Regions from separate parts of the Cellulosimicrobium sp. E-16 genome, predicted to be linked through region 1. Evidence: riboswitches for the same ligand, from Rfam matches in the RefSeq annotation. Region 1 holds a riboswitch; the other holds the start of a gene.

What was found. A riboswitch is a leader RNA that binds a small molecule or an ion and turns the genes downstream of it on or off. The one in region 1 is predicted to bind S-adenosylmethionine.
Region 2: linked by a shared signal. The riboswitch ahead of ACN9MS_RS19575 (methylenetetrahydrofolate reductase) and the one ahead of ACN9MS_RS03315 (ABC transporter substrate-binding protein) in region 1 are both predicted to bind S-adenosylmethionine.

The regions. Positions count from the first base shown of each region.
Region 1 covers NZ_CP183974.1:736,575-751,938, reverse strand. The annotation lists gene ACN9MS_RS03325 (ABC transporter permease) at 1-598, opposite strand, end outside; gene ACN9MS_RS03320 (ABC transporter permease) at 595-1,548, opposite strand; gene ACN9MS_RS03315 (ABC transporter substrate-binding protein) at 1,621-3,249, opposite strand; SAM riboswitch class IV at 3,354-3,467, opposite strand; gene ACN9MS_RS03310 (LLM class flavin-dependent oxidoreductase) at 3,626-4,723, opposite strand; gene ACN9MS_RS03305 (LLM class flavin-dependent oxidoreductase) at 4,770-5,885, opposite strand; gene ACN9MS_RS03300 (rhodanese-like domain-containing protein) at 5,996-6,415, opposite strand; gene ACN9MS_RS03295 (LLM class flavin-dependent oxidoreductase) at 6,514-7,791, opposite strand; gene ACN9MS_RS03290 (NADPH-dependent oxidoreductase) at 7,907-8,848, opposite strand; gene ACN9MS_RS03285 (FAD-dependent oxidoreductase) at 8,845-10,026, opposite strand; gene ACN9MS_RS03280 (ABC transporter substrate-binding protein) at 10,034-11,056, opposite strand; gene ACN9MS_RS03275 (amino acid ABC transporter ATP-binding protein) at 11,200-12,009, opposite strand; gene ACN9MS_RS03270 (amino acid ABC transporter permease) at 12,006-13,094, opposite strand; gene ACN9MS_RS03265 (GNAT family N-acetyltransferase) at 13,091-13,696, opposite strand; gene ACN9MS_RS03260 (DUF1684 domain-containing protein) at 13,693-14,634, opposite strand; gene ACN9MS_RS03255 (NtaA/DmoA family FMN-dependent monooxygenase) at 14,693-15,364, opposite strand, start outside.
Region 2 covers NZ_CP183974.1:4,448,723-4,464,086, reverse strand. The annotation lists gene ACN9MS_RS19615 (MMPL family transporter) at 233-2,431, shown strand; gene ACN9MS_RS19610 (FBP domain-containing protein) at 2,444-2,950, opposite strand; gene atpC (ATP synthase F1 subunit epsilon) at 3,633-3,947, shown strand; gene ACN9MS_RS19600 (VOC family protein) at 3,951-4,349, opposite strand; gene ACN9MS_RS19595 (DUF2630 family protein) at 4,442-4,690, shown strand; gene ACN9MS_RS19590 (hypothetical protein) at 4,711-4,944, shown strand; gene ACN9MS_RS19585 (ATP-binding protein) at 5,029-6,483, opposite strand; gene metE (5-methyltetrahydropteroyltriglutamate--homocysteine S-methyltransferase) at 6,633-9,131, opposite strand; gene ACN9MS_RS19575 (methylenetetrahydrofolate reductase) at 9,164-10,159, opposite strand; SAM riboswitch class I at 10,323-10,425, opposite strand; gene ACN9MS_RS19570 (hypothetical protein) at 10,574-10,837, shown strand; gene ACN9MS_RS19565 (cation acetate symporter) at 10,907-12,430, opposite strand; gene ACN9MS_RS19560 (heavy metal transporter) at 12,427-12,873, opposite strand; gene ACN9MS_RS19555 (LytR/AlgR family response regulator transcription factor) at 12,870-13,775, opposite strand; gene ACN9MS_RS19550 (sensor histidine kinase) at 13,772-14,965, opposite strand; gene ACN9MS_RS19545 (ABC transporter substrate-binding protein) at 15,052-15,364, shown strand, end outside.

The sequences.
Region 1 (15,364 bases):
GCAGGATGCTCGGGATCGCGAGCAGCACGTCGACGAACCGGCCGACGACGTCGTCCACCCAGCCGCGCACGAACCCCGCGAGCAGGCCGAGCAGCGACCCGGCGACGAGCCCGACGGCGACCGCGATGACGGTCGCGCTGAGCGACGCGGACGCGCCGTGCACGACGCGCGCGTACACGTCCCGCCCCAGGTGGTCGGTGCCGAACAGGTGCGCGCCCGACGGCGGCTGGAGCCGGTCCGCGGGCACGCCCGTCAGCGGGTCGTACGACGTGAAGAGCTGCGGGACGACCGCCCACGCCGTGACGAGCAGGACGACGAGCACGGCGACGACCAGCCCGGGACGCCGCACGGCGTACCGCACCCCGCGGCGCCACCGGCCCGCGGGGCCGGCGCCGCGGACCCGGCCGTACCGGATGATCGCCCGGGCGTCCTCGCGGTCCGCGACCTCGATCTCCTCGGGCGTGCGCACCTCGGGCGCGTCGGCAGGCGGAGCGTCGGGGTCGGGCGTGGCCGACGGCGGTGCGTCCACCACCGCGGCGCGGTCCGCGACCCGCACGTCGTCACGGAGCACGATGCGTACTCCCGGCCTGGTGCTCATGCGGCCACCGCCTTCTGTCGTGCGTCGATCCGGGGGTCGAGCAGGGGGTAGAGCAGGTCGACCACGAGCGTGACGACCACGAACACGAGGGCCGAGAGGACGACGACCGCCTGCACCACGGGGATGTCCTGCGCGTCCACGGACGTGACCGTGAGCCGCCCGAGCCCCGCGCGCGAGAACACCGTCTCCGTGACGACCGTGCCGCCGAGCAGCCCGCCGACGAGGACCCCGAGCACGGTCAGCGCGGGGATCGCGGCGTTGCGGAGCGCGTGACCGAAGTGCACGCGCGCCCGGCTCGCGCCCTTGGCGCGCGCCGTCTCGACGTACGGCTCGTCGAGCGTCCCGCGCAGGCTCCGTGCGAGCACCTGGGCGAGCGCGGCGCTCGCCGGCACGGCGAGCGTGATCGCCGGCAGCACGAGGCTGACCGCGCCCTCGTTGCCGATCGCGGGGAACACCGGGAGCTGGAAGGAGAACCACTGCAGGAGCAGCAGGCCCAGCCAGAACGGCGGCAGGGCGACGCCGAGCGGCGGGAGCGAGGCGAGCGCGTGGCGCAGCCAGGTCGCGCGCGGGAACGTACTCGCGATCGCGATGCCGGCACCCGCCACGACCGCGAGGACGAGGGCCGCAGCCGTGAGCTTGAGCGTCTCGGGCAGCGCCTGGAGCACGAGCTCGGTCGCGGGCGCGCCCGACGAGTACGACGTGCCGAAGTCGAGGCGCAGCGCGTGCCACAGCGCGTCACCGTACTGCACGAGCACGGGCCGGTCGAGGCCGTACTGCGCGCGCAGCGCGTCGAGCAGCGCGGGGTCCACCTGGTCCGCCTCGCCGCCGCCGCTCGCCATGAGCGCGGCCGGGTCGCTGGGCAGCAGGTAGAGGACGAAGAACGAGATCGTGAACGCCGCCCAGAGCACGAACAGCCCCTGCCCGGCGCGACGCAGGACGTATCGGCCCATGGTCGGCCTCCTTCCGTGGGGGGACGGTCCGCCTGCCCGACGCCGCGGCGTCGGGCAGGCGGACCCGTCGGGTCAGCCCTGGGTGACCCAGGCGTCGTAGAAGTCGAGGCGCGACGACGCCTCGAACGTCAGGCCGTGGACCGTGTCTGCCGCCGCGATGGTCGTCGACAGCTCGTAGACCGGGATCGCGTGGCCCTTCTGGACCAGGAGGCGCGACGCCTCCGTGACGAGCTCCTGCCGCTCGGTCGCGTCGGTCGCCGCGGCGGACGCGTCGAGCAGGTCGTCGACCTCCTCGGCGTCGCGCTGGTTGATGTTGCGCGCGTTGGCGGAGAAGATCGTCCGCAGCACGTCCGGGTCGGAGCGCGTGAGGTTGTAGTAGTCGAAGTCGAAGTCGCCGCTCTCCTTGATCGCCTGCGACTCCGCGACGGTCACGTGCTGGAGCTGGAGGTCGACGCCGATCTGCGCGAGCTGCTGCTGGACCAGCTCGAGCGGCTCCGGCACCTGCCAGAACGTCACGGTCGTGGAGAGCTTCTGGCCGTCCTTCTCACGGACGCCGTCGGCACCCTCGACCCAGCCCGCGTCGTCGAGGATCTTCTTCGCGCCCTCGGGGTCGTAGGCGAGCTCGTCCGCGATGCTCTCGTAGAGCGGCGTCGAGTGGGACAGGACGCTCGTGGCCGGCTCGTCCTGCGCGCTGAGCACGGTGTCCGCGATCTGCTCGCGGTCGATGCCCTTGAGGATCGCGGTCCGCACGGCCTCGTCGCCCGCGAGCGGGCTCGACTCGTTGGGGAACAGGTTGAAGACGACGCCCGGGTTGGCGCGGTACTCGAGCCAGAACCCGTTGCCGTCGAACTGCGGGAGGTCGACGGTCGAGATCGCGGCGGTCGCGTCGATCTGCCCGGACTGCAGGCTGCCGCTGCGCACGCTCGCCTCGGGGATGACCTTGAACGTCACCGTGTCGAGGTAGGCCTCGCCCTGGTGGGCGTTCGCCTCCGAGCCCCACGCGTAGCCCGCGACCTTCTCGAGCACGATCTCCTGGTCCTGCGTGTACGACTTCACGGAGAACGGACCGGAGCCGACGAACTTCCCGGCGCAGCGGTCCTCGACGCTCAGGTCGGCCGACGACGGGGCGAGGAGGCCCAGCGAGAACGTGGAGGTGGCCTGGAGGAACTGGGCGCTCGGCGCCGAGAAGTCGACCGTGAGGGTCTGCGGGTCCGTGACCGTCGTGCCCTCGTAGCCGACGAGGTACTGGGACCCGAGCGACGCCGTCGCGCCGAGGGCGACGATCGCGTCGAAGTTGGTCTTGACCGACTCGGCGTCGATCGGCGTGCCGTCGGCGTAGGTCGCGTCGTCGCGCAGGTGGAACGTGTAGCTCGACGCGTCGTCGTTCACCTCCCAGCTCTCCGCGAGCCACGGCAGGATCTCGCCCGACGCGGGGTCCTGCGCCGTGAGGGACGCGACGGTCTGGCGGGCCGCGGCGATGGCGTCGTTGTTGCCGACCTGCTGCGGGTCGATGCAGTGCGAGTCGACCGTGATCGCGAAGGTCAGGTCGCCGCCCGCCACGGGCTCGCCGGACGGGCTCGGCGACCCGTCGCCGTCGGACGCGCCGGAGCCGCCGCCCGCGCACGCGCTGAGCAGGAGGCCCGTCGCGGCGGCCGCCGCGGCGACGGCCAGGGACCGGCGTCGGTGAGATGTGGGGATCATGTCGTGCTGCTCTCCTCGTGTGCCGGCTGAGGACCGGCGGTCGTCCGGCGCCGGTGGTCGTCCGCGCCCGGCCGAGGGCCGGCGCGGCGGGGGATCCCACCGGGGTGCCGTGCTTACCGCGCAGCGGGAGCCACGCGGTCAGGTCGTTCCCGGAGCACCCCGTCACGTCGAAGGGTTGCTGGTCAGCGAGCCGGGCCTGGGTGCTGACGCTCGTCACCTGGGAGCAGGAAAGACAATCTCGACTGGTTGAGTCAAGTTTCGAGACGACCGTCCCGCCAGGCGGACGGATGTTTCCGCTCCCCGCTGTGGGCATGAGAAGGGCCCGGTCTCGCCGCGCGAACCGGGCCCTTCTCATGCCCACGACCGGTGGGGCGGGTCAGGCCGCGGTGAACCCCGCCGCGCGACGGGCGTCGGCCGGGCTCCACAGGTCGGTCTTCACCTCGGCCTTCACGACCGGGACCACCTCCTCCGCGAACCGGCGCAGCACGTCCTCCTGCTGCGTCGCGGGGATGAGGTGGTTGACAGACACCGACTGGAGGTCGTGCCCGTAGGAGGCGTGGTAGTCGAGGATCTTCTCCGCTACGCGCTCCGGCGAGCCCACCAGCGCCGGGCCGCGCTCGACGGCGTCCTCGACCGTCCGGAAGCTCGGCGCCTTCCCCACGGCATCCGGCCCGTAGCCGCGACGTGCCGCCGCCGCGACCTGGCCCTCGTAGATCGGGCGGTACTGCTCGATCGCCTCCTCCGTCGTGTCGGCGAGGAACAGCCCGCCCGAGCCCGACCCCACGAACCCGTACGCCGGGTCGTGCCCGTGCGCCGCGTACCGCTCGCGGTAGCGGTCGATGAGCACCTGGTAGTTCTCGCGCGGCTGCAGCGCGTTGGCGCTGACGATCGGGTCCCCGTACCGCGCCGCGAGCTCCACCGCGAACTGCGACGTCGCCGACCCGTGCCAGATGCGGAACGGCCCGGCGAACGGACGCGGCAGCGTCGTCGCGCGCTCCAGCGTGTGCCGGTGCCGCCCGCTCCAGCTCACGTCCTCCTCCGACAGCAGCAGGCGCAGGAGCTCGTAGTTCTCCTGCAGGTACTCGTACTGCTTGTCGATGTCGAGCCCCAGCAGCGGGTACTGCAGCACCTCGTTGCCCTTGCCGATGACGATCTCCAGCCGCCCGCGGCTCAGCTGGTCCACCGTCGCGAGGTCCTCGGCGACGCGGATCGGGTCGAGCAGCGAGAGCACCGTGACGCCCGTGCTCAGCAGGATGCGGGACGTCCGCGCCGCGACCGCCCCGAGGATCACCGTCGGCGCCGACGACAGCACCTCCCCCGCGTGCCGCTCCCCCACCGCGAACGAGTCGAACCCGAGCTCCTCCGCCAGCACCGCCGTCTCCACGACCCGGTTCAACCGGTCGGACGGCGCGACCGCCTCCCCGGTCACGGGGTGGGGCGGGTTGAACACGATGTCGAGTACCTGGAAACGCACGGTCCTGCTCCTTGTCGTCGTCGTTCGCGGTGGGTCCGGCCGATCGTCAGGCCGCCGCGGCCTCCGCGGTGGCGGCGTCGCGCTTCGCGACCTCCTCGCGGACGATCGGGATGACGTAGCGGCCGAAGTCGATCGCGTCGTCGAGCAGGTCGTAGCCGCGCGCGGAGATGACGCGGACCCCGAGGTCGTAGTACGCGAGGAGGGCCTCCGCGACCTGCTCGGGCGTGCCGACGAGCGCGTTGGAGTTGCCGGCGCCGCCGGTGGCCTTGGCGGTCGCGGTCCACAGGGCGGTGTCGTAGCGCTCACCCTGGGCGGCGATCTCCAGGAGGCGCTGCGAGCCCGCGTTCTCAGGCTTGTCGATCGGGTGCCGACGGCTGAGCTGCCCGCCGGCCGCCGCCTTGCGGGCCTCGATCCGGTCGAGGACGCGGTGCGCCTTCTCCCACGCGAGCTCTTCGGTCGGCGCGACGATCGGCCGGAACGCAGCGTGGATGCGCGGCGGCGTCGCACGTCCCGCCGCCGCGGCCTCGGCGTGCACGCGCGCGATCTGCTCGGCCGTGCGGTCGAGCGGCTCACCCCAGACGGCGTAGATGTCGGCCTCGGCCGCGCCGACACGGAACGCGGCGTCCGACGACCCGCCGAACGAGATCGTCGGGGTACGTCCCTCGAACGGCTTGGCGTCGAGGACGAAGTCGTCGAAGTCGTAGAACGGGCCGTGGTGGTCGAACGGCTCGGCGCTCGCCCACGCCTGCTTGACGATCTGGATGTACTCGTGGGTGCGCGCGTACCGCTCGTCCTTGGTGAGGGTGTCGCCCTCGCGGCCCTGCTCGTGGTCGTTGCCGCCGGTGATGAAGTGGACGGAGAGCCGCCCGCCGGAGAGCTGGTCGAGCGTCGCGAACGTCTTCGCGGCGTAGGTCGGGTAGGACACGTTGGGCCGGTGCGCGAGCAGCAGCTCGATCGAGTCGAGGCGCGCCGCGGTGTAGGCGGCGAGCGCTGCGGGCTCGGGGCCGGAGGAGCCGTACGCGAAGAGCACGCGCGTCCAGCCGTTGTCCTCGTGCGCGCGCACGATGCGCTCGAGGTAGGCGGGGTCGAACGCGGCGGTCGTGCGCTCGGTGGTCTCCGAGGCGTCGTTGGTCGTGGCGATGCCGAGGAACTCGACGGGCATGAGTGTCTCCGTGGGTGTGGGTGTGGGTGTGGGTGTGGGTGTGGGTGCGGGTGGTTCGCGGTGCGGGTGGCGCCCGCGTCGGGCAGGCGCGGTGCGGGTCGGACGCCGGCTCAGGGCCGGGCGGGCGCCGTCGGCTCCGGGGACGCCGCCGGCTCGTGGGACGCCACCGGCTCGGCGGACGGAGCGGGCGCCTCGACCGGGTCGGACGCCGGGAGGCCGGCGTCCTTCCAGGCCGGGAAGCCGCCGTCGACGTGCGAGACGTTCGTGTACCCGCGCTGGGCGAGCGCCTCGGCGACGGGGCCGGAGCCGTTCGGCGACCCGCACACGACGACGACGGGCGTGTCGAGCGAGATCGCCGGGTTGCCGGCGGGACCGAACAGCGCGTCGAGGTCGTTGCGGTCCGCGAGCGTGGCACCGGGGATCTCGCCGTGAGCGGCGCGGCCGCCGGCCGAGCGCACGTCGATCAGCAGAGCGCCGTCGGCGACCTTGGCGCCGGCGTCGGTCGCGGTCTGGAGGGGCGGGGTCGTCATGGTGGAGCGTCTCCTTCGAAGGTCGTCGCGAGATCGACCCGCACGCCCGAGATCGACCTTCAGGAGGTCGATCTGGCGACGCAGGGGTCGATCTCGCGTCAGGGGGTGGTGGCGAGTGCGGGAACGACGGCGGCGCCCGCGGCCGCGTCGGGGGCAGAGCTCGCGAACCAGTGCTCCGCGAGCAGCTCGAACGAGCGGCGCGCGTCGTCGGCGTCGTGGGTCGCGGTGGTGACGAGCAGCTCGTCGGCGCCGGTCGCGCGGCGCAGCGTCTCGAGCCGCTGCACGACCGTCTCCGGGTCGCCGACGATCCGCGTGTCGACGCGGTCGGCGACGAGCGCGCGCTCGGCCTCCGGTCGCTCCTCCCACGCGGGCGAGGTGCCCGGCTCGGGGTACGCGATCGCGCCGTCGACGCCGCTGCGGATGGAGAGCACCCAGTCGGCGAAGGGCGTCGCGAGCTCGCGCGCCCGCTCGATCGTGTCGGCGACGAGCACGTCGGCGGACACGACGACGTACGGCTCGTCGAGCACCCCGGGCCGGAACGCCTCGCGGTAGGCGGCGACGGTGTCGATCGTCGCCGACGGTGCCACGTGGTAGTTCGCGGCGATCGGCAGCCCGAGCTCGCCCGCGACGCGCGCGCTCTCACCGGGGCTCGACGCGAGGACCCACAGGTCCCAGTCGGCACCCTCGACGGGCGGGCTCACGTACGGCGTCCCGTGCTCGTCGCGGTACGTCCCGGCACGCAGACCGAGCACGAGGTCGAGCTCGTCGCGAAAGCTGACCGGCGTGCGCGAGGCGCCGACGATCCGCTTCTGGGCGAGGATCCGCTCGCGCAGCACGGAGTCGTTGACGTTCGACGGCGGCGCTCCCGGGACGTAGAGCCCCTCGACGACGCGCGGCCCGGTCGTACCGCGCGGCGCGGTCCGCAGCGGACCGCCGGTGCCTTGCGTGCTGCCCTGCGCGCCTGTCGCGTCCTTCGGCGGAGTGAACGCCCGCCCCAGACCGAGGTCGACGCGGCCCGGGTGCAGCGCGGCGATCGTCCCGAACTGCTCGGCGGCGACGAGCGGGCTCGTCGTGCTCAGCAGCACGGCTCCGCTGCCGACGCGGATGCGCTCGGTCCGGGCCGCGACGGCCGCGGCGAGCACGGCGGGCGAGGCCGAGCCGACCCCGGGCGACAGGTGGTGCTCGGCGTACCAGACGCGGTGGTAGCCGAGCCGGTCGAGGTCGCGCGCGAGCCCGACGGCGCGGCGCACCGCGTCCTGGCCCGTCGCCCCCTCGGGCACGATCGCGAGGTCGAGGACGGACAGCGGGACGCGGCCGGACGCCGGTCGCGGCCCGCCGGCGGTGGCGGTCTGGTGCGGGTGCTGGTGGGACGACATGGCTTCCTTCAGTGGTGGAGCGGCGGCCGGTGGTCGAGCGGCGGCTGGTGGTGGAGTGGTGGCTGGTCGTGGAGCGGTGGATCCTGGCTGCTCCCGACCGCGGGACGGGACCGGGCTACTTGGACGGGAACCCGAGCGCGGCGAGCGTGGGTCGCAGGTGGGCGCGCCCGCGCAGGGCGCCGGGGACGCGCAGGCGGTCGACGACGCGGTCGCGCCACCCGCCGTCGAGCCCCTCCTCGCGGTAGAAGGGCGCGATCCGCTGCTCGTACGCCGCGACGTGCTCGTGCTGGCCCGCGGCCCGGTAGCGCTCGGCGTGCAGCACCGCGGCCTGGGGCAGCCGCGGCTTGACGCGCTCGCCGCCCGCGGGGTCGGGGTGCCCGACGACGAGCCCGACGACCGCGACGACGCCCTCGGGCAGGCCGAGCTCCGCCGCGACCTGCGCGGGGTGGTTGCGCAGCGCGCCGATGTACACGGTGCCGAGGCCGAGGGACTCGGCCGCGACGACGGCGTTCTGCGCGGCGAGCGCGGCGTCGAGGAACGCGACGACGGTCGTCTCGAGGTAGTCGGTGGCCTCGAGCCGGACACCCTCGCGCTCACCGAGGGCGCGCGCCCGGGCGAGGTCCGCGAGCCACACGAGCAGCAGCGGCGCGGTCCGGACGTGCGCCTGGTCGCCCGCGAGCGCCGCGAGCCGGTCCTTGCGCACGGCGTCGGTGACGGCGACGACGCTCCAGAGCTGGAGGTTCGACGACGTCGGAGCGGACTGCGCGGCGGCGACGAGCGTCGGCACGACGTGGTCGGCCAGCGGGTCGGTCAGGTAGCGGCGCACCGTCCGGTGACGGAGCTGCGTCGCGAGGACGGTGCCCGGACGGTCCACGACGGGTGCCAGTCCCTCGGTCGCGCCGGGCGCGACGTCCTCGACGGTCGCGGGGTCCACGCCGTACCGCGCAGCGAGCGCAGCCCGGGCTCCGTCGGTGTCGTGCGGCGGCGCGGGGAGCGTCCCGGGGGCTGCGGACGGAGCCGGAGCGTCCGCCGCGGTGGGTGCGGGAGCGATCGTCATGAGGCGGTCCTCTCGGGGAGCGCGGCGAGCCGGGCGAGCGAGAACCGCTCGGCCGCGGCGACGCCGTCGGACGTGGTGGCGAGGTCGGCGAGCACGCGGCCGATCGCCGGGGCGAACTTGAAGCCGTGGCCGGAGAACCCGGCCCCCACGACCACGGGGCCGCGGCGGTCGAGCACGAAGTCGTGGTCCGGCGTCGTGGTGTACGTGCAGCTCACGGGGACGTAGGCGTCGGGGTCGAGGCCGGGCAGCCACGTGCGCACGTAGTCGCGCAGCGCGGCGAGCTGGCCCGGCTCAGGCCGGTAGGAGCGCCGGTCGGGGTCGACGACGGGGCCGACGCCGTGGAAGCCGACCTTGACGCCCTCGCCCGGTGTCGCGAGGCCGTAGACGCCGCTCGGCCACGCTGTGCCGGGGCCGACGTCGTGCGTGAACGCGGGCCATCCCTGCGGGGACGCGCCCGCGGCGAGCGCGAAGTGCGCGGGCTGCTCCTGGGTGACGACGAGAGGGAGCTCCTGCCCCAGCAGCCCGCCGGTCGGGCCGCCGAGCAGCCCCGCGCTCCACGCCCCGACCGTCACGACGACGACCCGTGCGACGACGTCGCCGCCGCCGGTGACGACGCGGACGCCCTCGGGAACCCGCTCGACGTGCCGGACGGCGACCTCGTGCCGGACGTCGGCGCCCCGTGCGGCGGCGGCCCCCTGGAGGGCCGCGACGGCGCGGTCGGCGTGGAGCCGCCCGGCCGTCGCGACCTCGTGCAGCACCCGGCCCTCGAACCGCAGCCCCGGCCACCGCTCGCTCGCGGCCCCGGGGTCGAGCCACTCGTGCTCGATCCCGCGGGCCGCGAACGCGGCGCCGATCGCGTCCGCGCGGCGCTCGGCGGCGCCGTCGCGCCGCCCGTGGCTCACGCCGCCGGTGACGTCGAGGAGCTCGGTGCCGGTCTCCGACTCGACCTCGCGCCACAGGCCGAGCGCCTCCTGCGCGAGGTCGAGGTACTCGGGCTCGGCGTACGTCGTGCGGTAGATGCGCGACGTCCCGTGCGAGGCGCCGTGCGCGTGCCCGGGCGCGAAGCGCTCGAGCAGCACGACGTCGCGCCCGCGCCGGGCGAGCTGCCACGCGGCGGCCGAGCCCATCACGCCACCCCCGACCACGAGGTGGTCGACGTGCTGGGTGCTGGTGGTCATGCGCGGGTCACTCCGTCTTCGGCAGGCCGGGCGGGTTGGTCTGCGACTCCTCGACGGCCTCCGACTCCAGGCCCCAGCGCTGGAGCACCTCGAGGTACGTGCCGTCCTCGATGGCGTGGTTGATCGCGGCCGTGATGGCCGGGGCCACCTCGTTGCCCTTCTTCGTGGCGACGGCGATCTGCGCGGTGTCCGGCCAGCCACCGTTGAGCGTGCCGACGACCTTGAAGTCCTGCGGGGAGATCGCCGCCTGGTACGCGAGCGACGCGTTGGGGCCGACGTACGTCTCGATGCGCCCGGACTGGAGAGCGAGCAGGACGTCGGAGAACTGCTCGTAGTACTCGGGGCCCTGGATGGGCTCGAGGCCGTCCTCCTGGTTGAGGCGGTCCCACTCGAGCACGATCTTCTCCTGGTTCGTCCCGGAGCCGACCGCGACGACCTTGCCCGCGATGTCCTCGCGCTTCGTGATCGACGTGATGTCGGAGTCGGCGCCCACGAGCCAGCCGAGCTCGTCGTTGCGGTACGTGGAGAAGTCGATGGTCTCCTTGCGCTCCTCGGTCACGGTGACGTTGGAGATCACGGCGTCGACGTCGCCCGAGCCCAGCGCGAGCGGCCAGTCGGCCCACGCCTTGACCTCGAGCCGCAGGTCCTTGCCGAGCGCGTCGGCGACGAGCTGCGCGATGTCCGTCTCGTTGCCGATGGGCGTCTCGTCGTCGTCGGCGAGGAAGCCGAGCGGCGGCGCCGCGCCGGCGGAGATCGCGACGACGAGCTCGTCCTTGTCCTTCCACGCGTCCGGGAGGAGCGCGACGGCCTCGGCCGACTCCGTGGTGCGGATGCGGTCCTGGTCCGGGCTCGTGCTCACGTCGAGGGCGTCCGACACGGAGGTCGTGCTCTCCTCGGTGGCCGCGCCCTCCTCCGCGGCGGCCGGGGCCTCGGTGCTCACCCCGGAGCAGGCCGCGAGCGCCAGCAGGGGCACGACGGCGAGGGCGGCGAGCGCGCGGGGGGCGCGGGCGCGGGTGGTCGTTGCGGTCACGGGTGTCCTACCTCTCGGGTGGTGCGTCGGTCGACGCGGGGAGTGCGGTGCGGGACGGCCGGGCGGCCGGTCGCGGGTGACGACGTCGGGGGGTCGAGGGCTGTGTCGGTCCCCGGGTCGTGGACCCGGGCTCGCGCAGCCGGTCAGAGGACCTTCTGGAGGAAGGCCCGGGTGCGGTCGTGGCGCGGGTGGTCGAGCACCTCGGCGGGCGTGCCCTGCTCCACGACGACGCCGTCGTCCATGAACACGACGGTGTCGGCGACCTCGCGGGCGAAGCCGATCTCGTGCGTGACGACGACGAGCGTGGTGCCGGTGCTCGCGACGTCCTTGATGACCTCGAGCACCTCCCCGACGAGCTCGGGGTCGAGCGCCGACGTCGGCTCGTCGAACAGCAGCACCTTGGGTCGCAGCGCGAGCGCGCGGGCGATGGCGACGCGCTGCTGCTGGCCTCCGGAGAGCTGGCGCGGTCGGGCGTCGGCCTTGTCCGCGAGCCCGACGCGCTCGAGCAGAGCGCGAGCCTCGGGCTCGACGTCCTCGCGGCGGCGGCGCTGCGCCGAGACCGGGGCCTCGACGACGTTCTCCAGCGCGGTGAGGTGCGGGAACAGGTTGAAGCTCTGGAAGACGAACCCGATCTGGGTGCGCTGGCCGAGGATCTCGCGCTCCTTGAGCTCGCGCAGGGTGTTGCCCTTGCGGCGGTACCCGATGAGCTCGCCGTCGAGCGAGATGAACCCCTTGTCGACCTTCTCCAGGTGGTTGATCGCGCGCAGCAGCGTCGACTTCCCGGAGCCCGACGGGCCGAGCACGACCGTCACGGACCCGGGCGGGACGGTGAGCGACACGTCGCGCAGCACCTCGAGCGTGCCGAAGCTCTTGTGGACGCCGTGGATCTCGACGAGCCCGGCGGTCGCGACGCCTGCGGTCGCGGTGGCGCCGGTCGCGGTGGCGGCGCTCATGCCGCACCTCCCGACGTGCGCGCGGTGCGCGTCAGCACGCCCACGCGGGCGCGGGCCGCGTACGCGGGCGGGACGGAGTCGGACACCGGCCGGCCGGAGAGCCGCGCCGCCCAGACCAGGACGGTCCAGCGTGCCTTCTGCAGCGGCGTCGGGGGCAGCGTGCGCACGGCGCCCTTCGCGTAGTGCCGCTCGACGTAGTACTGGACGACCGTGATGAGCGTGGTCAGCACGAGGTACCAGATCGACGCGACGATGAGCAGCGGCACGACGCGGCCGTTGCGGCCGTAGATGACGCTCACGATGTAGAACAGCTCGCCGTACGCGAGGACGTAGACGATCGACGTGCCCTTGAGCAGCCCGATCACCTCGTTGACGGCCGTCGGGATGATGGAGCGCATCGCCTGCGGCAGGATGATGCGGCTCACCTGGCGCCGCTTGGGGATGCCGAGCGACGCTGCCGCCTCCTGCTGCCCCTGGTCGACCGAGAGGATCCCGGCGCGCACGATCTCCGCCGAGTACGCGGCCTGCGAGAGCCCGAGGCCGAGGATCGCGGCCCAGAACTTGTCGATCACGGACAGCGTGTCGAAGTACAGGAACTCGGGCCCGAACGGGATGCCGACGCTCAGATACGGGTACAGGTACGCGAGGTTGTACCAGAGCAGGAGCTGCAGCAGCAGCGGCACGGACCGGAACACCCACGTGTACGTCCACGACACCGACTGCAGGAGCGGCGAGCGCGACAGCCGCATGAGCGCGAGGACCGTGCCGAGCGCGAACCCGACGACCGACGCGACGAGCGTCAGGCGGATCGTCGCCCACGCGCCCTCGAGGATCGAGGGCCACGTGAGGTACTGCGCGACGACGTCCCACTCCCAGCGGTCGTTCGTCACGAGCGAGCTGACGACCATCGCGAGCAGCACGGCCACGCCGACCGTCGCTGCCCACCGGCCGGGGTGGCGCGCGGGGACGATGCGCAGGCTCTCGAGCGGTAGCGCGTCCTCGACACCACGCCGGTCGGCGGGGTGCCGGCCCGACGGCGGCGCGAGCTGCCGGGACTCGTCCTGCGGGAGCGACACGGTGCTCATGGCGCGACCTCCAACCACTTCTCGAAGGCGAGCGGGCCGATCTCCTCCGGATCGGTCCCGGTGTCGAACAGGGGCGTGTAGCCCGTCGCGAGGTACAGGCCGGCGGCCTCGGGCTGGCGCGGGCCGGTCGTGAGGTACACGCGCCGGTACCCGCGCTCGACCGCGCGGCGCTCCAGCTCGGCGAGCACGACGCGCGCCAGCCCGCGGCGCCGGTGCGCCGAGTGCGTCCAGATGCGCTTGAGCTCTGCGGTCCGCACGGCGGGCGACCCGTCGGCGCGCCGTGCCGACGGTCGGGCGAGGCGCGCCGGGTCGCCGAGCTCCGGCTCGGTCCGACGGCGGAACGCGCCGCCCGCGACCGGCTCGCCGTCCTCCAGCACCAGCACGAGCTCGCCGTGCGGCGCCGCGAAGTCCTGGGCGGGGTAGTGCTCCATCTCGGCGCGGAGCTCGTCCGCGGTCAGCACCCGCTGGTACCGGGTCCAGTACTCGTGGGACAGCTCGTCGAGGAGCGGCCGCACGAGCGGGTCGTGCATCGCGACGGACCGGACCTCGCGCGTTCCCTCGACCGCCCCGCGCGGGGCGGGGCGCGCGGCGAGCGCGGTCACCGTGGTGCCCTCTCGCCCGCGGTGACGGCGAACGGCACGTGGTTGCCCTCGACCGGTGCCGGGCACGTCCCGAAGTCGCTGAACGCGTACGGGAGGTTGATCGTGCGGTTGAGGTCGAGCCGCACGCGCGCGTCGGTACCGGGCGCCACGTCGGCGTCCACCCACAGGACGCGCCAGGTCGCGACGTCGTCCGCCTCGTCGCTGAACAGCAGCGTCACCGCGCCGCCGGCCTTTCCCGTGAGGACGAGCGTCGCGCGGTGGGAGACGCCGTCGCGCTCGACGACGAGGTCGACCTCGCCGACCGTGCTCACGTGGTGCACCAGGCCGGGACGCGCGGCGCCCACCACGACGGACCGCGGCGCGTCGTACCAGCGCACCGCCGCGTCCACGACCCAGGCGGGGTCGTGCGCGAAGGTCGGGACGCCGTCGAACGCGAGCCGGGCGGGGGCGAGCGGGTCGCGCAGGCGGACCGCGTACCGGCCCGTGCGGCGCACGACCTCGACCGCGACCTCGCGCGTCTCGTCCCGCTCGTCGTGCGCACCGCCCCGAGCGGTCGCCCGATCGGTCCCGGGCTCCCGGCCCTCCGGCAGGTACGTCCCCGCGACCGACGACCCGCCCTCCGGGACGACGACCGTCGTGACGGCCGCGCCCGCCGTCGTGCGCACGGCGCCGTCCGCGCCCGCGCGATGGTGCGCGCCGTCGGCGTCGGCCCACCAGAGTCCGGGCACGCCCGGCAGCGCGGCGGGCTCGGTCGGCAGCCAGTGGTAGGCGACGAGGCTCAGCCAGCCGTGCGGCGGGCGCAGCGCCTCCTCCCGCTCGGCGTGCCAGCCGGCCCACGCCGTGGCGTCGGGCGACGGGGGCGACGCGGCGGCGACGGGCGTGCCGGTGGTGGGCGCGGTGGCCACGGCGCCCGTGGCGGTCGGCGTGCTCGTGCTCATGGGTCCTCCGAGGTCGGTGCGGTGCAGGTCTGCGGGACTGGTGCGGGTCGGGCTGCGGTCAGCCGACGAGCTCGGCCGAGGCCGGCTCGGGGTCGGCGGCCCGCGGCGCGGCTCCGGGCCGTGCGAGGCCGAGATGCTCGCGGAGGGTCGTGCCCTCGTACTCCGTGCGGAACGAGCCGCGCTCCTGGAGCAGCGGGACGACGCGGTCGAAGACGTCGTCGAGCCCGCCCGGCGTGAGGTGCGGGACGAGGATGAAGCCGTCGGAGGCGTCCTCCTGGACGTGGCGGTCGATGTCGTCCGCGACCTGCTGCGGCGTGCCGACGAACCCGCCGCGCGACGTCACCTGGAGGACGAGCTCGCGGATCGACCAGCCGTTCGCCTCGGCCTGCTCGCGCCACGCCGCGGCGACCGCCGCCGGGTCCTTCGCGTGCCGCACGCGGCCCCGCGTGATCGACAGGTTCTCCGTGTCGGGCTCGACGTCGGGCAGCGGCCCCTCGGGGTCGTACGCCTCGAGGTCGCGGCCCCAGACCTGCTCGAGGAACGCGATCGCCGTCGGGCCCGAGACCTGCTGGAGCCGGATCTCCCGCGCGCGCTCCTCCGCCTCGGCGGGCGTGTCGCCCAGCACGACGACGGTCGCGGGCAGGATCTTCAGGGAGTCCCGGTCCCGCCCGTGGGCAGCGAGGCGTCCCTTGACGTCCTCGTAGAACGCGCGCCCGGCGTCGAACGTCGA
Region 2 (15,364 bases), 880 kb from region 1:
GTGAGCCGTCCGCCCCGGGACGGACCGGGCGGGGGCGGCAGCACGAGCCGTCTCCGCCCGTCCCGTCTCACCCTCTTTCTCCATCTCGGTGAACCCGAGGCGCGCCCCTCGCACGGGCGGAGCGTGGTCCGACGGCGCTCCCACCCTCGCGTAGGGTGCTCACCTCACGTCCTCGCTCCCGCGGGGCCTCGCACGACTCCCGCACGACGTTCCTCGACGAGGAGGACAGCCCATGGCGCTCGGACGCCTCCTGCACCGGACCGGACGGTTCGCCGCGCGACGTCGCGCCGTCGTCCTCGGCGTCTGGGCCGTCCTCCTCGTCCTCGGCGCGGTGCTCGGCGGCGCCGTCTTCGACAAGACGACCGACGTCGAGCCCGCACCGCCCGGCAGCGCCTCCGCCCTCGCGGCCGAGCGCCTCGACGAGCTCGAGCCCGAGGGCGAGACCGTCGTCGCCGTCCTCTCAGGGCGCGACTACTTCTCCACGGACCTGATCGCCCAGGCGAGCGAGGTCATGCACGGCATCCGCGCGACGCCGGGCGTCGTCGAGCTGTTCGACGCCTACACGGGCGGCGGCCTCATCGCCGACGACGGCCAGGGCTCCCTCGTCATCGTCGAGCTCGACCCCGCGCTGTCCGACGACGAGGCGCTGGCCCTCGCGCACCAGGTCGCCGACGCGCTCCACACCATCGACACCCCCGAGGTCCTCGTCGGCGGGGCGCTGCTCGCCGAGGAGGCGTTCGTCGACCAGGCGATCACCGACGCCGCCGTGGGCGAGGGCGTGGCGATCGCCGTCCTCCTCGTCGTGCTCGTCGTCGTCCTCGGTGGCCTGCGCGCGGGCCTGGTGCCGCTGCTGTCCGCGCTCGCCGCCATCGCGGTCGCGTTGCTCGTGCTCAGCGGCCTCCTGGGGATCGTGCCCGTCAACGAGTTCGCCGTGAACGTCGTGACGCTGCTCGGCCTCGGGCTCACGGTCGACTACTCCCTGCTCGTCCTGGCGCGCTTCCGCGAGGAGCGCGCCGAGAACCCGGGCCTCCCCCTCGACGAGCTCGTCGGGCGCACCCTCGCGACCGCCGGGCGTGCCGTGCTCGCGTCGGGGCTCGCCGTCGCGATCGCCCTCACCGGCCTGCTCCTGCTCGGCGACTCGCTGCTCTCGGGCATGGCCGTCGGAGGCGCGATCGTCGTGCTCGTCGCGACCGCCGCGGGGCTCACGCTCGTGCCCGCGCTCGTCGCGACCTGGCACCGCGCCATCCCCGCCCCGGGCGCCCGCACCTGGTCGCACCCGTGGACCGGGCGCGGCGGCGCCGGGACGCTCGGCCGCCTCGCCCGCACCGCGCAGCGGCACGCCGTGCTCGTCACGCTCGGCGCGACGGCCCTCCTCCTCGCGCTCGCCGCGCCGCTCGGCTCGATGACGCTCGGCAGCTCCGAGGTCCACTCCCTGCCCGCCGACGCCGAGGCGCGCCTCGCCGCCGACGCGTCCACCTCGCGCTTCGCCGACCTCGGCGTCACCCCGATCACGGTGCTCGTCGAGGCACCCCGCGGCGACGAGGCCGCCTCCGCCTACCTCGACCAGGTCGCGGCCCTGCCCGGCGTCGAGGACGCGATGCAGGACACCGACTACCCGCCCGAGGTCCTCGTCGTCGACGTCACGCCCGACGTCGGCGAGGGCGGCGACGCGACCGCCGCCGAGGCCCAGGAGCTGCTGCGCGCGATCCGCGCGATCGACACCGCTGGCCTCGACGTGCACGTCGCCGGCCCGGCCGCCGAGGTCGTCGACACCCAGGAGCACCTCGCGCAGCGCCTCCCGCTCGCTGCGGGCGTCGTCGTGCTCGCGACGTTCGCGCTCCTCTTCCTGCTCACCGGCTCGCTCGTCGTGCCGCTCAAGGCGCTCGTGCTCAACCTGCTCACGCTCGCCGCGACGCTCGGCGTGCTCGTCTCGGTGTTCCAGCACGGCGTCGGCGCCTCGCTGCTCGGGTTCGAGCCGTGGGGTGCGCTCGACGTCACGACGCCCCTGCTCATCGGCATGCTCGTGTTCGGCCTGTCCACCGACTACGAGGTGTTCCTCCTCGCGCGGACGGCCGAGGAGTGGCGCGCCCGCACGCCCGGCGAGGACCCCCGCGCCGCGAACGACCGGGCCGTGCTCCGCGGCATCACCGCGACCGGCCCGGTCGTCACGACGGCGGCCGTCGCCATCGGCATCGTGTTCCTCGGCTTCGCGGCGGGCGAGCTCGTCGCGATGAAGGAGGTCGGCGTCGGCATGGCCGTCGCCGTGCTGCTCGACGTGACCGTCGTCCGCGGGCTCCTGCTCCCCGCGACGATGACGCTCCTCGGGCGGTGGAACTGGTGGCCGGGGAGTGGCGGGCGGTCGGACGACGCGGGTCTGGCTTCCGCCGAGACCTCCGCGGGGGCGGGGCGGGTCTCTGCTGGGCCGAGGTAGAGCCGTGGTGCGTCAGGCGTCGCGCATGACCTCGGTGACGAAGCGGGCGGAGCGCTCGCGGAGGCCGTCGACGCGGAGCTCGACGAACAGCTCGCGCATCGACTCGTCGTCGCCGATCTCGGTGCGGGTCGGGGCACGCCGCACGTTCTGCGAGCACAGGAACTGCGTGCAGATGAGGGTGCCGACGGTGTTGCCGCGGCGTCCGGCGGCGCCGGCACGCCGCGCGACGTAGAGGCTGACGTCGTCCGTCACGACGACGTCCTCGCACCACGCGCAGACGGCGCGCTTGCGCATGCCGCCCGTCTTGGCGTCGGTGGAGCGCAGCAGGACGCCGCGCGGCTCGCCGTCGACCACGACGACGGCGTACGCGAGCAGCGGCGCCTTGCGGTCGCGCCACCCGAGGTAGTCGAGGCGGTCCCAGTCGAGCGCGTCGAGGTCGGGGAGGGTCGCCTGTGCGGCCTCGCGCTTGGAGGCGTTGACGAACGACGCGCGGATCTGCTTCTCGGTCAGGGGAATCATGGGTTCAGGGCTTCCGTGTCGGTACGGTCCCACCCTGCCCGACGGCGTGCCGCGGCGCAGGCGGTCGGCTCACGACGACGCAGGGTCGCCATGGCGCACGACGGCGCCGCTCGGCCGAGCGGGGAGGGTGGGGATGACGGCGTGCCCGCGACCGCCGTCGCCAAGACCTGCTGAGCGCGGGTCATCTGTCGTCGGGGAAATGACGACGAATGCCCAGCGCTCGACGGGGCGGGGCGCCGGGTCGGCGTCCCGCTGAACGGCTCAGCGGGTGACGGTGCGGGAGGGGAGGGCGCCCGAGCAGGCCGCCATGGCCACCTCGCAGCCTGCGGTGCCGTGCATCCGCGTCTCCTCGTCCCGTTCGGTGCGCCGTCCGGCGCGACCTGATCCGTGGTCGTGCCCGTCCGGCACGACGAACGGCTGCCCTCGGCAACCGTCACCCTCGATGGTGCGCCTCGCACACCGCCGCCGTCAACGTGATTCCGCTCGCGCGGCGACGTCCAGCCGCCGAACCCGGGGTTCCTCCTCAGGATGCGCTCCGCGTGGGGAGCGACCCCGGGTTCGGCATCGCGTGTCGCGCCCGGGTGACCTCCGGCGCCCGGAACGGGACGAAAGACGACGGGTCCGGGCTCTGCCGGGCGCGAGACTCGGAGGCTCCGCCACCCGTCGTCGAGGAGGATCCTCCGTGCCTGTCGCGCCGTCACCGTCCGAGACCGCCGCACCCGTGGGGGAGCGCCTGGTGTCCGTCGAGGTGGTGGTGCCGTCCGGGGTGTTCTGGTCGGGCCCGGCGCGCAGCGTCACGGTGCCGTCGGTGTCCGGGACCTTGGGGATCCTCGCCCGGCACCAGCCCGTCGCGGCGACGCTCAAGGCGGGGCGGGTGCGGCTGCGCACGCCCGACCGCCCGACGGCGGAGCTGCGCATCGGCGGCGGCTTCGTCGTGGTCGACGACGACGAGGTGACGATCCTCGCCGACGACGCGACCTGGGTGCAGGCCCGCTAGTCCCTACGCGGGGTCGACCACCGGACCGAGCTGCACGACGACGATCCGGTGCCCGTCGGGGTCGTTGACGTGCGCGAACCGGTCCCCGGACTCGGCGTCGGCGTCGGGGCCGACGAACGGCTCGACCCCCACGTCGGCCAGCCGGGCGAGGATCGCATCGAGGTCGTCGACGTAGAGCACGAGGTTCGGCAGCCCGTGGCGCACGAGGGGCGCGCCGCCGTCGGGGAGCGGGACGAGCCACAGCCCGGGCTCGTCGACGCGGCCGGGTCCGACGTGCAGCAGCGGGAACCCCTCGGTCTCGCCGCGGAACAGCGTCCCGAACCCGAACCCGTCCGACCAGAATGCGGCGCTCGCGTCGAGGTCACGGCAGAGCATGACCGTGCGGCCGATCGTCGTCGTCATGCGGCGAGCCTAGGCCGTGCCGCCGACGTCCCCGCCCGCCCGACGCCCGACCTCCCGGGGCGCACGTGCGCCGTCGGGCATACCGTGGACGCATGGCGACCGACGGCGGCATCCGCAGGACGATCAGCGACCTCGTGGCGCAGGAGCGCGAGCTCCGCGAACAGTTCGCGCAGGGGGAGATCACCGGGGGGCAGGAGCACGAGCGGCTCCGCGCGATCGAGGTCGAGCTCGACCAGTGCTGGGACCTGCTGCGCCAGCGCGACGCGGCCCGCGAGTTCGGGAGCGACCCGGATGCCGCGACCGTGCGCGACCCCGGTACCGTGGAGGGGTACCTGGACTGACCCGCACCGAAGGAGCCCTTGTGAGCACGCAGGACACGCAGCAGATCCCCACCGGCACCGAGGGGCGCGACGTCGCGGACCGCGCGGGCGCGGTCGCCCGGTTCGTCGTCGCCTTCGCGTTGTTCGTGGGCGGGCTCGTGCTCATGGGCTCGGGCATGTCGGGCGTGGACGGCGGCGTGTGGCTCTTCGTCGGCGGCCTCGCCGCCTCGACGCTCGCGTTCGCACTCCCGATGTCGGGCGCCGCGGAGCGCTGACCGGCCCGCTCCCGCGCGGCGTCATGCGGCGCCGTGCGGGAGCCTCCGGAGTCGCGACCGCCGCGGCGCGCCCCGTCCCGTCGTCTACGCCCAGGCGCCCAGCAGATCGTCTGCGCTGAAGGCGAGGTCGGCGCCGGTGGGAGTCTCGCCCGACGGGCTGATGGCGACGATCCGCGCGTCAGCCGAGCGCGGGACCCGGTCACGGACGGAGTGCAGCGCGGCGACCTCCCGGGGCGACACGCCGCGCTCCCGCCGCCATTTGATGGAGCCGATCAGCGACGAGCGATCGCGTGTCATGGCGACCACGTCGATCTCGACGCTGCCGTCCCGGGTCCACCACGGACGCACCGTCTCGACCTCTGCCAGCCGCTCGTCGGACCGCGAGAGGCGGGTGAGCGCCTCTCGGACGACCGGTTCGATGCTTCGTCCTCGCCAGCTCGCCCAGTCGCGATCGAACGCGGTGATGGCAAGATCCTCCCGACCGCGCGCGATCTGCTCCACCCTCCGCTCGACGTAGCGGAACCAGAAGCGCAGGTACGGATCCGTGACCCGGTAGCGACGGAGGCGGCCCGTGGGTGCGGCCCAGGCCGGGACCTCGCGCTCGACGAGCGACTTCGTCTCCGTCAGGCTCTTGAGCGCCCGGGTGGTCGCGGTCTCCAGCGCCTTGCGGTCGGAGGAGTCTTGGATCGCGGAGAGCACGTCGCTGAACCCGGGGTTCGCCGTGTCGTCCGAGCCGATCGCCGCGAGCACCCGGTACGCGGCGGGTGCGTCGGGGAACTCGGCGTCGAGCGTCAGCCGCGCCGTGGTGACGAGCGGGCTGTAGGGGTCGGCCAGTGCGGCCCAGACGTACTCCTCCGGGCTCAGCCCCGACCTCGCGAGGTCGGTGACGAGGCGTGGGTACCCGCCGGTGACCAGGTAGGCCTCGAAGGCGTCGAACGCGCTGCGACCAGGGAGTGCCGACGCCACCTCGGCCGGGTCGAGCGATGCCACGGCGCACGGTCGCAGTCGCCCGAAGAGAGGGCGACCGTGCGACGCGAGCTGTTCCATCATCGCCACGTCGGAGCCGATGAGGACCATCAGGACCGGCAGCTTCTCCAGGGTGCGATCCCACTGGGCCTGCAGCTCGCCCTCGAGGGACGGATCGCCGTCGACCATCCACGGGAACTCGTCGAGGACGGCGATCACGGGTCCTGAACGTGCCGCGACGGCGAGGCGTCCGAGCCACTCCCGCCACGAGACGGCAGGTGTCTGGGTCAAGAGCTCGGCGTCCGGCAGCGGCCGGCGAGACTCGATGATCGCCCGGGTGGCGTCGTCGAGCTGGCGTCGCAACGACGACCCGTAGATGCCGGGGACGTAGACGGACGGCACCTCGACCGACTCCACGAACTGTCCGACCAGGGTGGACTTGCCGACCTGCCTTCGCCCGCGCAGTGCAACGATCCGTCCGGTCCCGTGGTCGACCACGGCATCCAGATGCGACCGGAGAGCGTTCGTGCTCGTCGCACGGCGGACCAAACCTTCATTGAAGGTAGCAGACATACCGTGAAGCATACATCGCATGTCTGTTAATGGAATCGCGAAAGGGCCTCGTGCGGTGGCTCGGGCGTGCTGTGAGCCGTCGCTCACGGCGCCGCGGGCCGAGGTAGTACCGGGGTCAGGACCCCGGTACTACCTCGCGGACTGCGGTACTACCTCGCGAGGCTCGCGCGGACCGCCCTCGCTGCGGCGACGAGGTGCTCGAGCGACGGCACGGTCTCCTCGTAACGGCGCGTCTTGAGCCCGCAGTCGGGGTTGACCCAGACGACCTTCGGGTCGATCGACTTCACGGCGAGCTCGAGCAGCTCCGTGACCTCCTCCGCGGAGGGGACGCGCGGGCTGTGGATGTCGTAGACGCCCGGCCCGATGCCGCGCGCGTACCCGGCGTCGCGCAGCTCCGGCACGATCTCCATGCGCGAGCGCGCCGCCTCGACCGACGTCACGTCGGCGTCGAGGCCGTCGATCGCGCCGATGACCTCGCCGAACTCCGAGTAGCACAGGTGCGTGTGGATCTGCGTCGCCGCCTCCACGCCCGACGTCGCGAGCCGGAACGAGCCGACCGACCAGTCGAGGTACGCGGGCTGGTCGTCCTTGCGCAGCGGCAGCAGCTCGCGCAGCGCGGGCTCGTCGACCTGCACGATCCCGATGCCCGCGGCCTCCAGGTCCGCGATCTCGTCGCGCAGTGCGAGGCCCACCTGGTTCGCGGTGTCGCCGAGCGGCTGGTCGTCGCGCACGAACGACCACGCGAGGATCGTCACCGGTCCGGTGAGCATGCCCTTGACCGGCTTCTCCGTGAGCGACGCCGTGTACGCGGACCACTCGACCGTGATGGGCTCCGGGCGCGTGACGTCGCCCCACAGGATCGGCGGGCGCACGCAGCGCGACCCGTACGACTGCACCCAGCCGTTCGCGGTGACGGCGAACCCGTCGAGGTGCTCGGCGAAGTACTGGACCATGTCGTTGCGCTCGGGCTCGCCGTGCACGAGCACGTCGAGGCCCAGCTCCTCCTGGAGCGCGACGACGCGCGCGATCTCCTCGCGCATCGCGACCGTGTAGTCCGCGTCGGAGAGGTCGCCCCTGGTCCACTGCGCACGGGCGCGGCGGATCTCCGGGGTCTGCGGGAACGACCCGATGGTCGTCGTCGGCAGCGGCGGCAGGTTCAGGCGCTCGTGCTGCGCGGCCGCGCGCTCGGCGTAGTCGCCGCGGGCGAAGTCCGCGTCGGTCAGCGCGGCGGCACGCTCGCGCACCGCGGGCACGACGACGCCGCTCGCCTCGACGCGCGACGCCACGGCCGCGCGGGACGCCTCGATCTCCGCCGCGACGGCGTCGCGACCCTTGGTGAGCGCGCGGGCGAGCGTCGCGACCTCGCCGACCTTCTGGTCCGCGAACGCGAGCCAGTCGCGCAGGCGCGGGTCGAGCGTCGTGCCTGACGTGGTGCCCGGCTCGGCGAACGTCTCGTCCTCGACGTCGTGCGGCACGTGCAGCAGCGACGTCGACGTGCCGACCGAGACCGCGCCGGCACCCAGTCCCTCGACGGCGTCGACGACCTCGAGCTTCGCTGCGAGGTCCGCGCGCCACACGTTGTGCCCGTCGATCACGCCCGCGACGAGCGTCTTGCCGGCGAGGCCGGGGACGCCGCCGTCGGCCGCCGTAGGGACGGCGCCCTTGACGAGGTCGATCGCGATCGCGTCGACGTCGGTGCCCGCGAGGAGCGCAAGCCCGTCCCGGGCCGCTCCACCGGCGGTCTCGGCACTGGCCTGGAGCGCGCCGAACGGCGCGGCGACGAGGATCGCGGGCCGCGCGTCCTGCGCCGAACCCGGGTTCGCGGCCGGGTCCGCGGACGAGTCCGGCGCAGACCCCGGGTTCGGCACGGGGCGGAGGTCGGTCGCGAGGGCGCGGTACGCCGACTCCACCGCGGCGGCGAGGTCGGCGAACGGCACGTCGACCGAGTCGGTGACGAGGATCGGCTCGTCGAGCTGCACCCACGGCGCGCCCGCGGCGGCGAGCGCGCGCAGCAGTTCGGCGTAGGCGGCGACGACGTCGTCCAGGCGGTCGAGAGGCGAGTACCCGGCGGGGGCGTCGTCGGCGGCCTTGGACAGCGCGAGGAACGTCACGGGCCCGACGACGACGGGCCGCGTCACGACGCCGGCCTCCTTCGCCTCGACGAACTCGCGCACGACGCGGTCGTCGACGAACCGGATCGGGGTGTCCGGGCCGATCTCGGGCACGAGGTAGTGGTAGTTCGTGTCGAACCACTTGGTCATCTCGAGCGGAGCGTCGTCACCCTGGCCGCGCGCCACGGTGAAGTAGCCCGCGAGGTCGAGGCGCCCGGCGTCGTCGGTGAGCGACGCGAACCGCGACGGGACCGCCCCGAGGAGGACCGCGGCGTCGAGCACCTGGTCGTAGAAGGAGAACGACCCGGGGACGGACGCGTCGTCGGCGCCGAGGCCGAGGTCGACGAGCCGGCGGACGGTCGCGAGGCGCAGCTCGCGGGCCGTGGCCTCGAGCTCCTCGGCCGACGTCTTGCCGGCCCAGAACGCCTCGACGGCCTTCTTGAGCTCACGACGACGCCCGATGCGCGGGTAGCCGAGCACGGTGCCCGCGGGGAAGCCGACCTGAATCTGGGTAGGGGAGGGTACGGAAGTGGCCATGATCGAAACCTCTTGCTGGTCCGGAGGACCGGTCAGACGGGCGTGCCGTGCGTGGCGGCGCTCGTCGTGGGCAGGGAGGTGCCGGTGACCCACGGCCCGCTGGCCAGGTCCGGGACGAGCGGGGCGGCGGCAGCGCTGGTGCTGCCCCCGGTCCCGCGCGACCCGCCGCCGAGGTGGACACCCTCGAGCAGGTCAAGAGCGGCGCGGTGCTTGTTGAACGTGTACACGTGCAGACCGGGCGTGCCCGCGTCGAGGACGCGCTGCGCGAGGTCCACGGTGTACGCGATCCCGTAGGCGTGCTGCGCCTCCGGGTCGGGCAGGGCGTCGAGCGCGTCCAGCAGGTGCTGGGGCGCGCGCACGCCCGTGAGCTCCTCGACGCGGCGGAGCCGCGCGGGCTCCGTCGTGGGCAGCAGCCCGGCGAGGATGGGGATCGTCACGCCGGCCGCGCGGGCCTCGGCGACGAAGTCGGTGTACGACGACGCGTCGTAGAAGAGCTGCGTGATCGCGAAGCTCGCGCCGGCCTGCTGCTTCTGCCACAGGCGGCGCACCTCCTGGCTCCGTGTGGTGCCGGCGGCGGGGTTGCCGTCGCAGAACGTCGCGACGGCGATCGTCAGCGGGCGGGCGGCGCCACGCAGGGCGGCGGCCGGGTCGGACGCGCAGCGCGACGCCTCGACCTCGCGCAGCAGCGCGACGAGCTCGGTCGACGACCGCACGCCGTCGGGCGCGGGCTGCCAGTCCGGCTGGTCGCGCGGCGGGTCGCCCCGCAGCGCGAGGAAGCTGCGCACGCCCTCGTCGAGGAAGTCGTTGATGACTTCCTCGACGTCCTCGCGCGACGCACCGACGCACGTGAGGTGCGCGATCGGCAGCACGGGCGTGCCCTGGAGCAGGCGACCGACGACCTGGCGCGCGGTCGCGCGGTCGGTGCCGGCCGCCCCGTACGTCACGGACACGAAGTCGGGGTGGGTCGCGACGAGACGGCGTGCCGTCTCCCAGAACTTCGGCGCCGCGTCCGGGCGGCGCGGGGGCATGAGCTCGAACGAGACCGTCGGACGGGCCGCGCCGCCGTGCGCCTGCCCGACGGCGTCCGCGACGCTCACGGCGTCGTCCCGACCGGGGTGCGTGCGTGCGCGACCGCCGTCGGGCACGGGCTGCCCTGACGGTGCGCGAAGGATGCCTCTGAGACCATTAGTCGCTCCATCGACCCTGGCGTTAGCACCTTTGTCCTCGGGAGGCTTCCGTCGGCGGGTTGCTGCGGTGTCGTCGAGCCAGGACTCTCGACCGCTCTGGATGGTTGCCACGATCCTACGGCCCATCCGACATGCGGTCGAGCGTGCCCGCCAGGTGAGATGTGCCGTGGTCCGTGCCGAGCGGTCGACGCGAGGGGCGCGCACCTAGGGTGGGACCCGACCGCCCTCTGACCCTGTCCCACCCAGGAGCCCGCCGTGTACGCCACCCCGACCCGCCCCATGACCCAGGACGAGCTCGACCGGATCTGCCGGGTGTGGGCCGACTGCGGCAGCGACGACCCGACCGACCGGTGGCTCGAGCTGTGGGACGGTGGCGACGCCGACGACCACCCGGAGCAGCGCGACGCGATCGTCGCGATCGCGCGGGAGGTCGGGCTGGACGCCGCGGTCGAGGACGGCGTGCTCCGCGTGCAGAAGACGCAGCAGCTCCACGACGAGATCGGCGCGCGCTGGATCTGACCAGGTCAGAGCCCCTGCGCTACAGATCTCACGCTTTCTACGCTAAATATCTCAGGCCCCGCACCGTCGTCAACGGCGCCGGAGCTCCGGGACGTGCAGGCGTCGGAGGAACCGGTCGGTGCGCAGCGGTGGGCCGTGGCGGTCGAGCAGGGACACGACGACGACGGTCGCCGTCGCGAGCGGGATCGTCCACGCCGCGGGCTGGGCGAGCAGGGCGCGCACGACGCCGGGGATGCCCTCCGCCGTCGTGCCGGACGTGCCGGCCCCGTAGCCGGCGGCGACGAGCGCGGACGACGCGAGCAGCGCCGTCGCGCACAGGACGGACCCCACGACCATCCCCGCCACCGCGCCGCGCGCGGTGAGGCCGCGCCACCACACGCCGAGCAGGATCACCGGCGACAGCGCGGAGGCGGCGAACACGAACACCGTGCCGACGCTCGTCACGAGGCCCTGCGGGATGGTGACGAGCGCGAACGCGAGCGGGATGAGCGTGCACGCGACCGCCGACCACCGGAACGACCGCACGGTCCCGCCGAACAGGTCCTGGCTCACGACGCCCGCGAGCGCCACGACCAGCCCCGACGACGTGCCGAGGAACGCCGCGAACGCGCCGGCGACGACGAGGGCCGCGAGCAGCTCGCCGCCGAGCCCGGGCACGAGGCGGGTCGGCAGCGTGAGGACGACGGTGTCGGCGACGCCGGGCGCGGCGAGGTCGGGTGCGACGACCCGCGCGACGAGCCCGAGCGTGCTGGACACCATGTAGAACACGCTGATCATCACGAGCACGACGACGGTCGTCCGGCGGGCCGAGCCGCCGTCGGGCGAGGTGTAGAAGCGCACGAGGACGTGCGGCAGGCCGGTCGTGCCGAGCAGCAGCGCGAGCAGGAGCGACACGGTCGCGTACGCGTCGAGGCCGCCGGGGCCGGCGTCGTGCGGGAAGACCGCCGCGGGGTCGAAGGTCACGGTGGCGCCACCCGGCTCGAACGCGCCGCCCAGCGCCATGAGCACGAACACGAGGGGCAGTGCGAGCGCCGTGAGCTTGACCCAGAACTGGAACGCCTGGACGAACGTGATGGAGCGCATGCCGCCCGCCGCGACGACCGCGCTCACGACGACCGCGATCCCGACCGACCCGACCCACGGCGGGACGGGCGCGACGCTCGTGATGACGAGCGCCGCGCCATGGAGCTGCGGCACCACGTAGAGCCACCCGATGACGAGCACGAGGACGCTCGTGACGCGGCGTGCGACGACGGAGTCGAGGCGGGCGTGGACGAAGTCGGGGATCGTGTACGCGCCGCTGCGGCGCAGCGGGCCGGCGACGAACAGCAGGACGAGCAGGTAGCCGGCCGCGTACCCGACGGGGAACCAGAACGCCTCGGCGCCGGAGAGCAGCACGAGCCCCGAGAGGCCGAGGAACGTGCCCGCGGACAGGTACTCGCCGCTGATCGCCGACGCGTTCCACACCGGGCGCACCGTGCGCGACGCGACGAAGAAGTCGCTCGTGGTGCGGGAGATGCGCAGGCCGTAGAACCCGATGAGGCCGGTCGCGAGCAGGAGCAGACCGATCGCGACGAGGGGCAGCGCGCTCACGGGGCGTCCGCCTCGTGGGGGACTGCCTCGTCCGGGCCGGCCTCGGCGGGCCCGACCGATCCCTCGGCGAGGGCGCGGTACCGGCGCTCGTTGCGCGCCGCCGCGACGGCGAACACGACCGCGAACGCGACGATCACGGGGTAGAAGCCGTACGCGTGCACGAGCCAGGGGAGCGGGACGCCGAGGATCACCACGGCGTCCAGCGCGGGCACCGCGCTCATCGTCACCGTGAGCAGCGCGACGACGGCGAGGAACGAGACCACGCAGGCGAGCCCGAGGCGGAGCTGCGCCCGGACGAGGCCGCGCGTGTAGTGGGCCACGTCGTCGTCCGGCTCCTCGGGGCGACCTCGCGGGGTGCCCGACGGCGGCCCGGCGTCGGTTCGCGCGTCCGTCGACCGGACGCGCACGCGCTCGGCGGGCGGGGTCGGGCCGGTGTCGCTCACGACGGTCCCCGGTGCGGGCCGAGCAGCGCCTCGCGCACCGCCGGGACCATGCGGCGGCTCACGGGGACCTCGTGGCCCGCGACGACGAGCGCGGGCTGCGCCCCGCCGAACCGCGCCGCGGTCACGGCGGCCCGGTCCACGAGGTACGACCGGTGGACGCGCAGGAACCCGGCCGAGGCCCACCGCTCCTCCAGGTCGGACAACGGCTCGCGCACGAGGAACTGCTCGGTGTCCGTCACGAGCCGCGAGTAGTCGCCCTGCGCCTGCACCCACCGCACCGCGCTGCGGCGGACGAGGCGCGTCGTCGTCCCGACCGTCACGACGAGGGTCTCGTCCTCCGGCACCTCGGACCCCGCGCCGGACCCCACGGCCGGGGGAGCGGCGCTCGCGGGCGTCGACCCGGCGTCCGGCGCGGCCCCGCCGGCGCGGCCCGCGCGGTCCGCGACGCGCTCCACGACCCGGTCGACGGCGCGCGTCAGGCGCTCGCGGCGCACGGGCTTGAGCACGTAGTCGACCGCCTCCACGTCGAACGCCTCGAGCGCGCGGGCCTCGTCGGCCGTGACGAACACGACGGCGGGCCGGTCGGCGAAGCGCGAGAGCGCGCGGGCGAGGTCGAGGCCGGTCAGTCCGGGCATGTGGATGTCGAGGAACGCCGCGTCGACCGTGCGCGAGGAGAGCTCGCGCAGCGCCTCCGAGCCGGTCGCGACCCCGAGCACTGTCCGCACGCGCGGGTCGCGCCGCAGCAGGGCGACGAGCTCGTCGAGCACGGGGCGCTCGTCGTCGGCGACGAGCACGTCGAGACCGACGTCGGTGCCTGGGTCCCTGGTCTCGGAGCCGGGGGTCGGCGGCTGATCGGGCGTCCGTCCCGGGGTCCGTCCGGGTGTCGGGTCGGTTCCGGTCATGGCACGCTCACCTCCGTCTCGTGCAAGGGCTGGGACCGCGGCACGCGCAGGCGCACGAGCGTGCCGGAGCCGGGCGCGGTCTCGATGTCGAGCGCGTGGTCGTCGCCGTAGAGCTGGCGGACGCGCCGGTCGACGTTGCGCAGGCCCACGTGCTCGCTCCCGCGGGACGTGAGGAGCTCGCGCACGACGGTGGGGTCCATGCCGACGCCGTCGTCCTCGACGGTGATCTCCGTCTGGGTGCCCTCGTCGCGCGCGGTGATGACGATCGTCCCGCCGCGCTCCCGGGGCTCCAGGCCGTGCCGGACCGCGTTCTCGACGAGCGGCTGCACCGACAGGAACGGGATGACGGTCGTCAGCGACTCGGGCGCGATCTGGAGGGTCACGGCGAGGCGCTCGCCGAACCGGGCGCGCTCGAGCTCGACGTACGAGTGGATGGAGCGCAGCTCGTCCGCGAGGGTGGTGAAGTCGCCGCGGCCCCGGAACGAGTAGCGCGTGAAGTCGGCGAAGTCGAGCACGAGGTCGCGCGCCCGCTCCGGGTCCGTGCTGATGAACGACGCGATGGCGCCGAGCGCGTTGTAGACGAAGTGCGGGCTGATCTGGGCGCGCAGCGCGCGCAGCTCGGCCTGCGCGAGCGCGGTGCGCGACGCCTCCAGCTCGCCGAGCTCGAGCTGCGCGGAGCACCACTGCGCGACCTCGCCCGTCGCGCGCACGAGCGGGGGGCGGACCGTGCCCGCGAACGCGACGACGACGCCCGCGACGCGACCGCCCGCGACGACCGGGGCCCCGACGGCGTCCGCGACGTCGCCACCCTCGTGCCCGGTGGCCCCGCTCTCGACGTGCCGCCGGCCGGTGGCCAGCACGCGCTCGGCGACCCGGCGCGCGTCGGGCTCGAGGGTCGTGCTGCCGTCGAGCGCGACCGCGCCCTCGGCGGTGACGACGGCGAGCGCGTCCGCGCCGAGGAGCTGGCGCAGCGAGCGGGCGGCCCGGCCGACGTCGTCGCCGTCGAGCCCGCCCCGCAGGTGCGTCGCGGCGCGCGACGCGAGGTGCAGGGTGCGGAACGTGGCGCGGTCCGAGTCGCTCCCGAGCTCGCGCGACCCGCGCGCGAGCCGCCAGGCGAGCACGAGCCCGAGGGTGAGCAGCACGCCCACGACGAGACCGGCGACGGCGCCGGCGAACACGGGCCCGGACATGCAGCGATCGTAACCAGCGACGCGTCGTCTCCCGCCTCCGCCGCCAGGTAAGGTGAGGCAAACCTACTCGTGATGAAGGAACCCCTGTGCCGATCTCCCGGACGACATCGTCCAGCCTCCGCGCGCGCCGCGGCGCCCTCGCGGGTGCCCTCGTGCTCGCCTCCGCCCTGCTCGCCGCCTGCTCGTCGGGGCCGGTGGAGCCCGCGCCGACCGCGACGGTGGACGCCACCGCCGCGGGGTACGCCGTCGAGCACGCGCGCGGGACCGCCGAGCTCGCGTCGGCGCCGCAGCGCGTCGTGACGCTCGAGCCCGTGGAGACGGACACCGCGGTCGCGCTGGGCGTCGTCCCGGTCGGCGCCGCCGTGCTGAGCGTCGAGGCCGGCGTGCCGGCGTACCTCG